One region of the Streptomyces sp. NPDC001732 genome, then DNA from elsewhere that is predicted to be linked to it. Evidence: riboswitches for the same ligand, from Rfam matches in the RefSeq annotation. Region 1 holds a riboswitch; the other holds the start of a gene.

Region 1 (7,043 bases):
CAGGGGGCGGCGTGGCATCGGCCGACGGCATCGGGTACCGCGGGCCCACGGCCTGCGCGGCAGCGGGCATCACCTACCGGCAGCTCGACTACTGGGCGCGCACGGGGCTGGTGGAACCGAGTGTGCGCCCGGCGTACGGCTCCGGCACACAGCGGCTCTACAGCTTCCGGGACGTCGTCCTGCTGAAGATCGTGAAGCGTTTCCTGGACACGGGCGTCGCCCTGCAGAACATCCGCACCACGGTGCAGCACCTGCGGGCCCGCGGATTCCAGGACCTGGAGCGGATGACCCTGATGAGCGACGGGGCCACGGTCTACGAATGCTCCTCGCCCGACGAGGTCGTCGACCTCCTCCGGGGCGGCCAGGGCGTCTTCGGCATCGCGGTGGGCGTGGTCTGGCAGGACGTCGACGTCGCCCTGTCACAGCTGCACGGCGAGCGGGTGGACACCGGTGAGACGCTGATCGGCAACAACCCCACAGACGAGCTCGCACGGCGGCGCAACCGCGCCGGCTGACCCCGCCGAGGCCCCGGCCCCGCCGATTGTCAGTGCCGTGGTGCAGCATCGGTTGATGTGAGAACCGCTCCCACCATCCTGCATCTGGACATGGATGCCTTCTACGCCTCCGTGGAGCAGGCGGCGAAGCCGAGCCTGCGCGGCAAACCGGTCGTGGTGGGCGGGCTGGGGCCCCGAGGGGTCGTGGCGACCGCCTCGTACGAGGCGCGGCGCTTCGGGGTGCACTCGGCGATGCCGACCGCGCAGGCGCGGCGGCTGGCCCCCAACGCGGCCTATCTGGTGCCCCGCTTCCAGCTGTACCGGACGGTCAGCAACCAGGTGATGGAGCTGCTCGCGCGGCTCTCCCCGCTGGTGGAGCCCCTCAGCCTGGACGAGGCGTTCGTCGACCTGGAGGCCGGCGGGACGGCCGACGACACGGCTTCGGCGCGGAAGATCGGTGAGCAGCTGCGCACCGCCATCAGAGCGGTCACCGGGCTCACCGGCTCGGTCGGGCTCGCCGGTTCCAAGATGCTGGCCAAGATCGCCTCGGAGGAGGCCAAGCCGGACGGGCTGCGGGTCATCGAGCCGGGTACGGAGCGGGAGCTGCTCGCGCCCATGCCGGTGCGGATCCTGCCCGGCGTCGGCCCCGCCACGGCGGACCATCTGCGCCGTGCCGGGATGACGACGGTGGACGACCTGGTCACGGCGGGGGAGGCCGAGCTGGTCCGGCTGCTGGGCAAGGCGCACGGCGGCTCGCTCCACCGCATGGCGTTCGGCCACGACGACCGGCCCGTGGTCGCGGAGCGCGACGCGAAATCGGTGTCGGTCGAGGACACCTTCGACGTCGACCTGCACGATCGGGTACGGGTCAGGACAGAGGTGGAGCGGCTGGCCGACCGGTGCGTCCAGCGGTTGCGGGGCGCCGGGCGGTCCGGGCGGACGGTGGTCCTCAAGGTGCGCCGGTACGACTTCTCGACTCTCACGCGGTCCGAGACGCTGCGCGGGCCCACGGACGACCCCACGGTGGTCCGTGAGGCCGCCGCACGGCTCCTGGAGGCCGTGGACACCACCGGGGGCGTCCGGCTGCTCGGAGTGGGCGTCACGGGGCTTGCCGACTACACGCAGGAGGACCTCTTCGCCCAGGCCGCCGGTGAACAGGCCACAGGCCGACGGGCCGCCGACGACGGGGCCGCGGCCGGGGAGGCGGCGACGGCGGAGGACGACCGGGGCGGACCGGCGGACGGCCCGCGGCACGAGCCCCCGGAAACCCCCGAGGACCCGGCCGCGCGGCACTGGCCCGCCGGACACGACGTGCGCCACGACACCTACGGCCACGGCTGGGTGCAGGGCAGTGGCATCGGCCGGGTGACGGTGCGGTTCGAGGAGCCCGATTCGGCGCCCGGCCGGGTGCGTACGTTCCGGATCGACGACATGGCGCTGCGGTCGGCCGATCCGCTCCCGCTGGTGCGCGAACCGGCGGACTACTCCTCCTGGCCCGCCAGCCTGCCGAAGTCCCTGTCGGGGCCGACCCCCTCGGGCGGTGAGTCCAGACCGTAGTGCCGGTAGAGCTGGAGTTCCTGATCCGGCGAGAGATGGCGGCCGACGCCGAAGTCGGGTGCGTCCTTGATCAGCGCACGGTCGAAGGGAACGCGGAGCGTGTCGTCCACGAATTCGCTGGGTTCCAGCGGGACGAAGGCGTCCCGGCTGAAGAGTCCGGTGCGTACGGCCGCCCATTCGGGTACCCCGGTCGCGTCGTCGAGGTACACCTCGTCCACGGTTCCGATCTTGGTGCCCTTGCGGTCGAATGCCTTGCGGCCGATCAGGCTGCGCGGATCGATGTCGGTCTGCACGATCCCTCCCATTGGTCGCGGCTACTCCACAAGCACTACAAAAGGGCAGATCCGGGGGGTCGGCCACTCGAGGGTTCGGCCACGAACCCCGCTGGTAGGCTGGTGGCGGCCGCTGACCCCGTGCGGGAGAGTCCTCCGGAACCGATCCGAAGGCGCCGAAGGAGCAAATCCTCCCCGGAATCTCTCAGGCCCCCGTACCGCACGGACGAGGTCACTCTGGAAAGCAGGGCGGGTTCCGTGCGGCCGGGTGCCGGAGCGGTTCCCTTCCTCACCGACGGTGAAAGTCGGCACGCCGCAAAGCATGCCGGTGAAGCTCTCAGGTTGAGATGACAGAGGGGGAGGCCGTCCGGGCACCCGCGCCGAGGTGCCCCTCGCAGGTCGTGACAGACCAGGAGGCCTCCACCATGACCCCCCGTCGCACCCCGCTCTCCCAGCTGGAGCAGGGCATTCCGTTCGAACAGCGGCACATCGGCCCCGATGCCGAGGCGCAGTCGAAGATGCTCGCCCAGGTCGGGTACGGCTCGCTGGACGAGCTCACCGCGGCCGCGGTGCCCGACGTCATCAAGAGCACCGAGGCACTCCGGCTCCCGGCCGCGCGCACCGAGGCCGAGGTCCTCGCCGAACTGCGTTCCCTCGCGGACCGCAACCAGGTGCTGACCCCGATGATCGGGCTCGGCTACTACGGCACCTTCACCCCGCCGGTGATCCTGCGCAACGTCATGGAGAACCCCGCCTGGTACACGGCCTACACGCCGTACCAGCCGGAGATCTCCCAGGGCCGCCTGGAGGCGCTCCTCAACTTCCAGACGATGGTCGCCGAGCTGACCGGGCTGCCCACCTCGGGCGCCTCCCTGCTCGACGAGGGCACCGCGGCCGCCGAGGCCATGGCGCTCTCCCGGCGCGTCGGCAAGGTGAAGGACGGCGTCTTCCTGGTCGACGCCGACGCCCTGCCGCAGACGATCGCGGTCATCGAGACCCGCGCCGAGCCGACCGGCGTCGAGGTCGTCGTCGCCGACCTGTCCGACGGCATCCCGGCGGAGATCGCCGAGCGCGGTGTCTTCGGCGTGCTGGTGCAGTACCCGGGTGCCTCCGGAACCGTCCGGGACGTCCGCCCCCTCATAGAGCGGGCCCACGAGCTCGGCGCGATCGTCACCGTCGCCGCCGACTTGCTGGCCCTGACCCTGCTCACCTCGCCGGGCGACCTGGGCGCGGACATCGCGGTCGGCACGACGCAGCGCTTCGGCGTGCCGATGGGCTTCGGCGGACCGCACGCCGGGTTCATGGCAGTGCGCGAGAAGTTCGCCCGCAGCCTGCCCGGCCGCCTCGTCGGCGTCTCCGTCGACGCGGACGGCAACAAGGCCTACCGGCTGGCCCTGCAGACCCGCGAGCAGCACATCCGCCGCGAGAAGGCCACCAGCAACATCTGCACCGCGCAGGTGCTGCTCGCCGTCATGGCCGGGATGTACGCCGTCTACCACGGCCCGGACGGGCTGCGCACGATCGCCCGGCGCACCCACCGCTACGCGACGATCCTGGCCGAGGGGCTGCGCGCCGCCGGTGTCGACGTCGTGACCGGCGCCCACTTCGACACCCTCACCGTGCGCGTCCCGGGCCGGGCCGCGGAGGTCGTCGAGAGCGCCCGCGAGCGAGGGGTCAACCTGCGGCTCGTCGACGCCGACCTGGTCTCCCTCGCCTGCGACGAGACCACCACCCGTACGCAGATCACCGCCGTCTGGGCCGCCTTCGGCGTCGACGGGGACATCGAGGCGCTGGACACCACCGTCGCCGACGCGCTGCCCGAGGGGCTGCTGCGCACCGACGAGATCCTCACCCACCCGGTCTTCCACCAGCACCGTTCCGAGACCGCGATGCTCCGCTACCTGCGCCGGCTCGCCGACCGGGACTATGCGCTGGACCGCGGCATGATCCCGCTCGGCTCCTGCACCATGAAGCTGAACGCGACCACCGAGATGGAGCCGATCACCTGGCCCGAGTTCGGCGCGCTGCACCCCTTCGCTCCGGCCGAGCAGGCGCAGGGCTTCCTCACCCTCATCCGTGAGCTGGAGGAGCGCCTCGCCGAGGTCACCGGCTACGACGCGGTCTCCATCCAGCCGAACGCGGGCTCGCAGGGCGAGTTCGCCGGTCTCCTGGCCGTACGGGCGTACCACCGGGCCAACGGCGACGAGCAGCGGACCGTCTGCCTCATCCCGTCCTCCGCGCACGGCACCAACGCCGCCAGCGCCGTGATGGCCGGCATGAAGGTCGTCGTGGTCAAGACCGCCGACGACGGCGAGGTCGACATCGAGGACCTCCGCGCCAAGATCGAGAAGCACCGCGAGGAACTCGCCGTGCTCATGATCACGTACCCGTCGACGCACGGTGTGTTCGAGGAGCACGTCGCCGACATCTGCGCCGAGGTGCACGACGCCGGCGGCCAGGTGTACGTCGACGGTGCCAACCTCAACGCCCTGGTCGGTCTCGCCAGGCCGGGACGGTTCGGCGGCGACGTCTCGCACCTCAACCTGCACAAGACCTTCTGCATCCCGCACGGCGGCGGCGGCCCCGGGGTCGGCCCGGTCGGTGTGCGCGCGCACCTCGCCCCGTACCTGCCGAACCACCCGCTCCAGCCCGCGGCGGGTCCCGAGACCGGCGTCGGGCCGATCTCGGCCGCCCCGTGGGGCTCGGCCGGCATCCTCCCCATCTCCTGGGCGTACGTCCGCCTGATGGGCGGGGAGGGCCTCAAGCGCGCGACGCAGGTCGCCGTGCTCGCCGCCAACTACATCGCCAAGCGGCTGGAGCCGCACTACCCGATCCTGTACAACGGCCCGGCCGGACTCGTCGCGCACGAGTGCATCGTGGACCTGCGGCCGATCTCCAAGGCCACCGGCGTCAGCGTCGACGACATCGCCAAGCGCCTGATCGACTACGGCTTCCACTCGCCGACCATGTCGTTCCCCGTCGCCGGGACGCTGATGATCGAGCCGACCGAGAGCGAGAACCTCGCGGAGCTCGACCGGTTCTGCGACACGATGATCGCCATTCGCGGCGAGGTCGAGAAGGTGGCTTCGGGCGAGTGGAGCGCGGACGACAACCCGCTGCGCAACGCCCCGCACACCGCGGCGATGCTGGGCGGGGAGTGGAAGCACGGCTACAGCCGGGAGACAGCGGTCTTCCCGGCCGGGGTCTCGGCCGCCGACAAGTACTGGCCGCCGGTGCGCCGGATCGACGGCGCCTTCGGTGACCGCAACCTCGTCTGCTCCTGCCCGCCGCTGGACGAGTACGACAGCTGAGCCGTGGGTGCGGGGGAGTGACGCGGACGCGCGTCGGGGCCGGTTCGGAGGTTTCTCCGGGCCGGCCCCCGTTGTTCGTACCGCCCGCGGTCAGGCGGCCTTCGCCACCCGGTCGGCCTCCAGCGGGCGGTGCGGAGCGATGATCTGCCCGTCCGGGAGCAGCTCACCGGTGTCCTCGAAGAGCAGGACACCGTTGCACAGCAGACTCCAGCCCTGTTCCGGGTGGTGAGCCGTCAGGCGGGCGGCTTCCCGGTCGGCTGAGTCGGCGGTCGGGCATGGTGGCTGATGCTGGCACATGGCTGGGTTCTTTCGCTGCGTGGTGGTGAGTGTCCTGCGACTGGCTGAGCTGTTCATGGCCGCCCCCGTCTCGATCGGTCCGCTCCCAGTGTTGCCCCACGGGCGTCTTTCCGCAGGGATTTCGCAGCAGCACTTCTTCTTACTCGGAGGACGCGTCACCCGGGAGGACGGTTCACTGCAACTGCACTGTCCCTTCGGGTGGTTCGGGGTGGCCTGAGCGGGCTAGTCCGGACGGGCGGGAGTGCGCCCCCTCCGCAGCACTGTGCCCCGCCGGCCGGGGCGGGGCACGAGGTGCTGAGGGGCGCGGCCGTCCTCAGGCGGGCGATCCGAGCAGGGGGCCGGGGCCGGGCCGGGTGATGCGCAGGGTCATCACCCGGAGCAGATCGGCGACCCGGTGCGGGCGGTGCGCCGCGATGCCCGGCGGGGCGGGGGCCAGCGGAACCAGGAGGTCCCCGGGGGCGAGAGCGCCGCCGGCGGCATCGGCCTCGGCGTCGCCGTGCAGCCACAGCGCCAGCATGTAGAGCTCCGGAATGGACAGCAGCCGCGGCTGGTAGTGCGACGTCACCGTCTCGGCCTGGTGCAGGGCGAGTTCGGTCGAGGCGATGTAGGGCCCCTCGAAGAAGTGCGAGAAGGTCCAGCCGTCCGCGGTGAGGATGGTGTCCGCCGCGGCGACGGCCTGCTCCGGGCCGCGGATCAGGAAGCGCCACGCGGCGAGCCTGGTGGCGGGCGCGATGCCGCCCGGTCCGATCCGGTCCAGCACATGGACGGGAAGCGGGAGTTCGGGACTCAGCGGGCCCTGGGCGGACCGGAGGGCGGGCGTGCGGGCCTCGCGGACGGCGGTGGGTGAACCGAGTGCCGCGAGGACGCTGCGCAGAGCGGGCGCGGGAGCCGGGGGAACATGCAGCGGCATGATGGGTCGCCTCTCACTTCGGAGACACGGTGGTGCGTGGGCGGGTGCAGACGGCGTTGTCGGCGTGCGGGGCCAGAGGGGCCGGTGACCGATCCGGTGCGTCAACTCTCTGCCTCGTCCGCGGAGTTTATACGACACGCGTTCACGCGGTGATTCCACTAGCCGTCGCAGCTATTGCCGGCAAGGCGGTATCAGGACTTTA
Region 2 (7,043 bases), on a different contig from region 1:
TGGTGCTCTGCTCGCTGAGCGGCGCCAACCGCGACGCGTCGTACGTCGAGGACGACGGGCGCTTCGACCTGGACCGGGTCCCCTCCGCGAGCCACCTCGCCTTCGGCCACGGCATCCACCGCTGTGTGGGCGCCGAACTGGCCCGCATGGAACTGCGCGCGGCCTATCCGGCCCTGGTGCGGCGGTTCCCCGAAATGAGGCTCGCCGTCCCGCCGCAGGACCTGTCCTTCCGCAAGCTGTCGATCGTCTACGGCATCGAATCGCTGCCGGTGCACCTGCGCTGAGGCGGCGGGGCCGGGGTGATGCGGGCGGAGGGGCGGCGCGGTCGGCCCCGCCCCCCGTGGCAGGCCCCCGGCCGGGAGCGGCCGTTCAGCACTCGATGATGTTCACCGCGAGCCCGCCCCGGGCGGTCTCCTTGTACTTCACGCTCATGTCCGCGCCCGTCTCCTTCATGGTCTTGATGACCTTGTCGAGGGAGACCTTGTGGCTGCCGTCGCCGCGCAGCGCCATCTTCGCCGCCGTGACGGCCTTGACCGCGGCCATGCCGTTGCGCTCGATGCAGGGGATCTGGACGAGACCGCCGACCGGGTCGCAGGTCAGGCCGAGGTTGTGCTCCATGCCGATCTCGGCGGCGTTCTCGACCTGCTCGGGGGTGCCGCCGAGGACCTCGGCGAGGGCGCCCGCGGCCATGGAGCAGGCGGAGCCGACCTCGCCCTGGCAGCCGACCTCGGCGCCGGAGATCGAGGCGTTCTCCTTGAAGAGCATGCCGATGGCTCCGGCGGCGAGGAGGAAGCGGACGACACCGTCCTCCTTCTCCGCCTCGGTGGCGCCGCCGGCCGCGAAGTTCATGTAGTAGTGCAGCACCGCCGGGATGATGCCCGCGGCGCCGTTGGTCGGCGCGGTGACGACCCGGCCGCCCGCCGCGTTCTCCTCGTTGACCGCCATCGCGTAGAGGGTGATCCACTCCATCGCGTGGGCCTGCGGGTCGCCCTCGGCGCGCAGCTGGCGGGCGGTGGTCGAGGCGCGGCGGCGGACCTTGAGGCCGCCGGGCAGGATGCCCTCGCGGGACATGCCGCGCGAGACGCAGGCCTGCATGACGCGCCAGATGTCCAGCAGACCCGCGCGGATCTCGTCCTCGGTGCGCCAGGCCTTCTCGTTCTCCAGCATCAGCGAGGAGATGGACAGGCCGGTGTCCCGGGAGAGCCGCAGCAGCTCGTCACCGGTGCGGAAGGGGTGCTTCAGGACGGTGTCGTCGAGCACGATCCGGTCCTCGCCCACCGCGTCCTCGTCGACGACGAAGCCGCCGCCGACCGAGTAGTACGTCTTGTGCAGCAGGGTCTCGCCGTCGTGGCCGAAGGCGGCGACCGTCATGCCGTTGGCGTGGTACGGCAGGGCCTTGCGGCGGTGCAGGACCAGCTGCTCGTCGGCGTCGAAGTCGATCTCGTGCATGCCGAGGAGGTTGATCCGGCCGGTGGCGCGGATGTGTTCCACCCGCTCGTCGGCACTCTCCACGTCCACGGTGCGGGGCGACTCGCCCTCCAGGCCGAGCAGGACGGCCTTGGGGGTGCCGTGGCCGTGCCCGGTCGCCCCGAGCGAACCGTAGAGCTCGGCCCGTATCGAGACGGTGTGGGCGATCAGGCCGTCGTTCTTCAGCCGGCGCGCGAACATGCGGGCGGCGCGCATCGGGCCGACCGTATGGGAGCTGGACGGGCCGATGCCGATCGAGAACAGGTCGAAGACCGAGATGGCCACGGGTGACTCCTCAGGGTTGGTAGACGTCGTTGTCTGCCGGGTGGTGCGGTTACGGGCCGGGCGGCCCGGAGGGCGGGGCATGGGGCGGGGCACCGCGCTCACAGTTCAGTGTGCGCGATGCCCCGTCCCGGTGTGTTACCAGAACCTGTCCGGACTACTTCAGGCCGGGGTACAGCGGGAACTTCTCGGCCAGCGCGACGACGCGGGCCTTCAGCGCGTCCGCGTCGTAGGACGGCTTGAGCGCGGCGGCGATGATCTCCGCGACCTCGGTGAAGTCCTCGGCCCCGAAACCGCGGGTGGCCAGGGCCGGCGTGCCGATCCGCAGACCCGAGGTGACCATCGGGGGCCGCGGGTCGTTCGGGATGGCGTTCCGGTTGACGGTGATGCCGAGCTCGTGCAGGCGGTCCTCGGCCTGCTGGCCGTCCAGCTCGGAGTCGCGCAGGTCGACGAGGACCAGGTGCACGTCCGTGCCGCCGGACAGCACGGAGACGCCCACCTCGGTGACGTCCGGCTGCACCAGACGCTCGGCGAGGATGCGGGCGCCCTCCAGGGTGCGCTGCTGGCGCTCCTTGAACTCCTCGGACGCCGCGACCTTGAAGGAGACCGCCTTGGCGGCGATCACGTGCTCCAGCGGGCCGCCCTGCTGGCCGGGGAAGACCGCGGAGTTGATCTTCTTGGCGAGCTCCTGCGTGGACAGGATGACGCCACCGCGCGGACCGCCGAGGGTCTTGTGCGTGGTGGTGGTGACGACGTGGGCGTGCGGCACCGGGTTGGGGTGCAGCCCCGCGGCCACCAGGCCGGCGAAGTGCGCCATGTCGACCATCAGGTACGCGCCGACCTCGTCCGCGATCCGGCGGAACGCGGCGAAGTCCAGCTGACGGGGGTACGCGGACCAGCCGGCGACGATCAGCTTCGGCTTGGACTCCTTGGCCAGCCGCTCGACCTCGGCCATGTCCACGACGCCGGTCTCGTCGACGTGGTACGGGACCACGTTGTAGAGCTTGCCGGAGAAGTTGATCTTCATGCCGTGGGTCAGGTGACCACCGTGGGCCAGGTTCAGGCCCATGATCGTGTCGCCCGGCTTCAGCAGCGCGAACATCGCGGCGGCGTTGGCCTGCGCACCGGAGTGCGGCTGGACGTTCGCCGCCTCCGCGCCGAACAGCGCCTTGATCCGGTCGATGGCGATCTGCTCGACGACGTCGACGTGCTCGCAGCCGCCGTAGTAGCGGCGGCCGGGGTAGCCCTCGGCGTACTTGTTGGTGAGGACGGAGCCCTGGGCCTCCATGACCGCGACCGGAGCGAAGTTCTCCGAGGCGATCATCTCGAGGGTGGACTGCTGTCGGTGGAGCTCGGCGTCGACGGCGGCGGCGACGTCCGGGTCCAGCTCGTGGAGGGAGGAGTTGAGAAGCGACATCAGATGGTCCCTTGGGGTCTCTTAGTTGCCGGAGAACTCGGTGTACTCGTCGGCGGAGAGCAGGTCCTCCGGCTCCGCCGCGACGCGCACCTTGAACAGCCAGCCGCCCTCGAAGGGGGCGGAGTTCACCAGCGACGGGTCGTCCACGACGTCCTGGTTCGCCTCGGTGACCTCACCGGTCACCGGCGAGTACAGGTCGCTGACCGACTTGGTCGACTCCAGCTCGCCGCAGGTCTCGCCCGCGGTCACCGTGTCACCGACCGCGGGGAGCTGGGCGTAGACGACGTCGCCGAGCGCGTTGGCGGCGAACTCGGTGATGCCGATCGTGGCCACACCGTCCTCGACGGCCGACAGCCACTCGTGCTCCTTGCTGTAACGCAGCTGCTGGGGGTTGCTCATGACCTGAATTCTCCTGTACGCGGGGGAGTGCTGATGAACGGTGGTCTTAAGGCGTGAGACGCGAATGCGTCACTTTTCGGGAGGTGCGGGCGTCACTTCTGGCGCTTGTAGAACGGCAGCGCCACGACCTCGTACGGCTCGTGGGCGCCCCGGATGTCCACTCCGACGCCAGTGGTGCCGGGAGTGGCGTGCGCGGCGTCCACGTACGCGATGGCGATCGGCTTGCCGAGGGTGGGCGACGGGGCGCCCGAGGTGACCTCGCCGACCACCTGGCCGTCGGCGACGACGGGATAGCCCGCGCGCGGCACCCGGCGGCCCTCGGCGATCAGCCCGACCAGCTTGCGCGGCGGGGCGGTCTCGGCGCGCTCGGCGGCGGCCTCGAGGGCCTTGCGGCCGACGAAGTCGCCCTCCTTCTCGAACTTCACGACCCGGCCGAGACCGGCGTCGAACGGGGTCAGCGCCGTGGTCAGCTCGTGCCCGTACAGCGGCATGCCGGCCTCCAGGCGCAGCGTGTCGCGGCAGGACAGCCCGCACGGGACCAGGCCGTGCGAGGCGCCGGCCTCGGTCAGCGCCCGCCACAGCTGCTCGGCGTGCTCGGGGGCGACGAACAGTTCGAAGCCGTCCTCGCCGGTGTAGCCGGTACGGGCGATCAGTGCGGGGACACCGGCGACGGTGCCGGGCAGACCGGCGTAGTACTTCAGGTTGTCCAGGTCGGCATCGGTGACGGAGGCCAGGATGGCGGGGGACTCCGGACCCTGGACGGCGAGCAGCGCGTACGCGTCGCGGTCGTCGCGCACCTGGGCGTCGAAGCCCTCGGCCCGCTCGGTCAGCGCGTCCAGCACGATCTGGGCGTTGCCGGCGTTGGCGACCACCAGGTACTCGGTCTCGCCGAGCCGGTAGACGATCAGGTCGTCCAGGATGCCGCCGTCCTCGGCGCAGATCATCGTGTAGCGGGCGCGGCCCGTGGCGACGGTGCCGATGTTGCCGACCAGCGCGAAGTTCAGGAAGGCCGCGGCCCCGGGGCCGGTGACGGTGATCTCGCCCATGTGCGACAGGTCGAAGAGACCGGCCCGGGTGCGGACCGCGTTGTGCTCGTCGCGTTCGCTGCCGTAGCGCAGGGGCATGTCCCAGCCCGCGAAATCGGTCATGGTCGCACCCAGCGAGCGGTGCAGGGCGTCGAGGGCGGTGAGACGGGGGGCGGTGCTCATGGATGTGACTCCCGGGGCATGACGACGAGGACGATCCCTCCCCATCTGTCATCGGAACCTGAGAGGTTCGCCGGGAGCCCCTGAAAGGGGTCGGCTTGCACCTTGGGTGGAGCCGCAGAACGGCCCGCTTTTCAGATCTGCCTCACCCGCGCGGTACGGGGCCTGAGAGATTCAAGGGAGGAACTTGCTCCTTCGGCGCCCGGCACACGCGGTGGCCGGAACTCTCCCGCGCGGATTCAAACGGCCTTTATGCAGTTGGCCGGGTCATCATCGCACGCATCGGGCCGGAGTGGGGCGTCGGTCCCCTCACAGGATTCGACGGCGGGGACAGTTGTGCCGCATTACCTTTTCTTTACACTTCAGGGGCATACGTGGGGTGACCCGTACAGGGGGAGGGTGATGACGTTGCGGCGATACGCGACGACCGCGGGCCTCGCGCACGGAGCGATGCCCGCACAGCCGGGGGCCCCGGCCAGGGAGGTGCTCGGCCCGTGCGCGCCCGTCGTGCGGGACCTGCGGGAGCGGGCGGGGCGCGGCCCGCGTGCCCTGGACTTCGCGCCGGGCGACGTGGTGGTGGTCTCCGGGCTGCCGGGCAGCGGCAAGTCGACGCTCATCCGGCGGGCGGTGACGGCGGCGCACACGATCGACTCGCAGGACACCCGCGACCGCTGGGCGCGGAGGGTGCCCCGCTTATTCCCGTACGCCCTCTACCGTCCGCTCGTCCGCGCCGCCCACTACTGGGGACTGCGACGGGTGCTGCGCTCGGGGGAGTCCGTCGTCGTCCACGACTGCGGGACCCAGTCGTGGGTGCGCGGCTGGCTGGCCCGGGACGCCCGGCGCCGGGGCCGCGGCCTGCACCTCGTGCTGCTCGACGTCACGCCGCAGACGGCGAAGGAGGGCCAGCGGGAGCGCGGACGCGGGGTGTCCGGCTACGCGTTCGCCCGGCACCGCAGAGCCGTGGGCCGGCTGCTGCGGGCCGCCGAGGCCGGCCTGCTGCCGCCCGGCTGCGCCTCGGCGGTGCTGCTGGACCGGGAGGCGGCGGGAAGGCTGGACCGGATCGGGTTCATGGAGCCCGGGAGCTGAGCGGGCGAGGGAGCCGGAGAGGCCGGGGGAGCCGAGAGGGCGGGGGCGGGGCGGCCGGGAGAGCCGAGGAGGCGGGGGCGGGCGCCGTCGGGCCGGACGGCCGGTCGGCCGGGCGTTCGAGAGGGCGGGGCGGTCGCGGCGGCGGGCGTTAACCTTCTGCCGGAAGGCTCGGGCAAGAAGGGGAAGCAGTGGACATTCCGGCGCAGGTCCAGTCCCATCCGCAGGGCGGATGGCCGGCCAACGAGCTCGAAGAGGTGCTGATGGCCTCGGTGGGCAGCCCGGAGGCGGGCGGACGGCTCGTCGAGGTGCTCGGTCGCAACCAGGTCTGGGTGCCCCTGCCCAACGGCGGCGGACCCGACTCCCCGGCCCTCGACCTGCCGACGGTGGAGATCGACGGCGCTCCGTACGTCCCCGTGTTCAGCTCCGAGCAGCAGTTCCTCGCCTGCGCCGGCGCCCACATGTCCTTCACCGTCGCGCCCGCCCGCGACTTCGCCCGCGGACTGCCCCCGCAGCTCGGCATCGCCGTGAACCCGGGCGGTGCGGTCGGGATGCCGCTGCCGCCGCCCGCCGTGGCAGAGCTCTGCCGGGCCGGACGCACCCCGCTGGACGGCCCGGCCAGCGGCGGCAGGGTCCGGCTGTACGAGCCGGACTGGCAGGAGGAGCCCGTCGACTTCCTCGCCGCGGCGGCCGGCGAGTTCGAGGAGAGCGGCGTCGTGCTCACCGCGCGCCGGGCCCTGGCCAGCATCGAGGGCGAGGACCCCGTCCTGTTCATCGGCGTCGAGTTCTCCACCTGGGACGGCGCGGGCCGCAACGCCCCGATGGACGCCCTCGGCCGTGCCCTCGGCCGGGTCGAGGTACCCTGGCCGGTCAATCTCGTCCTGCTCGACGTGGCACAGGATCCGGTGGGCGACTGGATGCGGGAGAAGATCCGGCCGTTCTACCAGCGGACGGACCGGTAGCGCCCGTCGCGGCACGGGCCGGCGGCCCCGGACCGGACCGTCCGGCTCCGGTCCGTGGTGTCAAGCCGGTGTCAGGACCGGCGCATAAGCTGGTTTCATGGCTGGTGCCCCGGCACCGTGCCATGCCCGTGTGCCCGGGGCTCGGTGGGCCGACACAGTGGAGTCGAAGAGGGGCGGGACCAGGTGAGTGCGTCAGGCACCGCGGCGGCTGGGCAGGTCGAGCACATG

What was found. A riboswitch is a leader RNA that binds a small molecule or an ion and turns the genes downstream of it on or off. The one in region 1 is predicted to bind glycine.
Region 2: it holds a riboswitch for glycine, as region 1 does, so the genes downstream of both, gcvT (glycine cleavage system aminomethyltransferase GcvT) here and gcvP (aminomethyl-transferring glycine dehydrogenase) in region 1, are expected to answer to the same signal.

Annotation. Positions count from the first base shown of each region.
Region 1 is NZ_JBSFFY010000057.1:8,111-15,153, forward strand. It holds gene ACWCXX_RS32670 (MerR family transcriptional regulator) at 1-515, shown strand, start outside; gene ACWCXX_RS32675 (DNA polymerase IV) at 573-2,051, shown strand; gene ACWCXX_RS32680 (PRC-barrel domain-containing protein) at 1,976-2,356, opposite strand; glycine riboswitch at 2,458-2,554, shown strand; glycine riboswitch at 2,555-2,687, shown strand; gene gcvP (aminomethyl-transferring glycine dehydrogenase) at 2,749-5,634, shown strand; gene ACWCXX_RS32690 (DUF5999 family protein) at 5,725-5,931, opposite strand; gene ACWCXX_RS32695 (hypothetical protein) at 6,245-6,841, opposite strand.
Region 2 is NZ_JBSFFY010000024.1:104,429-111,471, reverse strand. It holds gene ACWCXX_RS23025 (cytochrome P450) at 1-284, shown strand, start outside; gene ACWCXX_RS23020 (L-serine ammonia-lyase) at 370-1,752, opposite strand; gene glyA (serine hydroxymethyltransferase) at 1,907-3,166, opposite strand; gene gcvH (glycine cleavage system protein GcvH) at 3,188-3,565, opposite strand; gene gcvT (glycine cleavage system aminomethyltransferase GcvT) at 3,658-4,773, opposite strand; glycine riboswitch at 4,915-5,012, opposite strand; gene ACWCXX_RS23000 (AAA family ATPase) at 5,173-5,856, shown strand; gene ACWCXX_RS22995 (enhanced serine sensitivity protein SseB) at 6,045-6,815, shown strand; gene ACWCXX_RS22990 (enhanced serine sensitivity protein SseB C-terminal domain-containing protein) at 6,999-7,043, shown strand, end outside.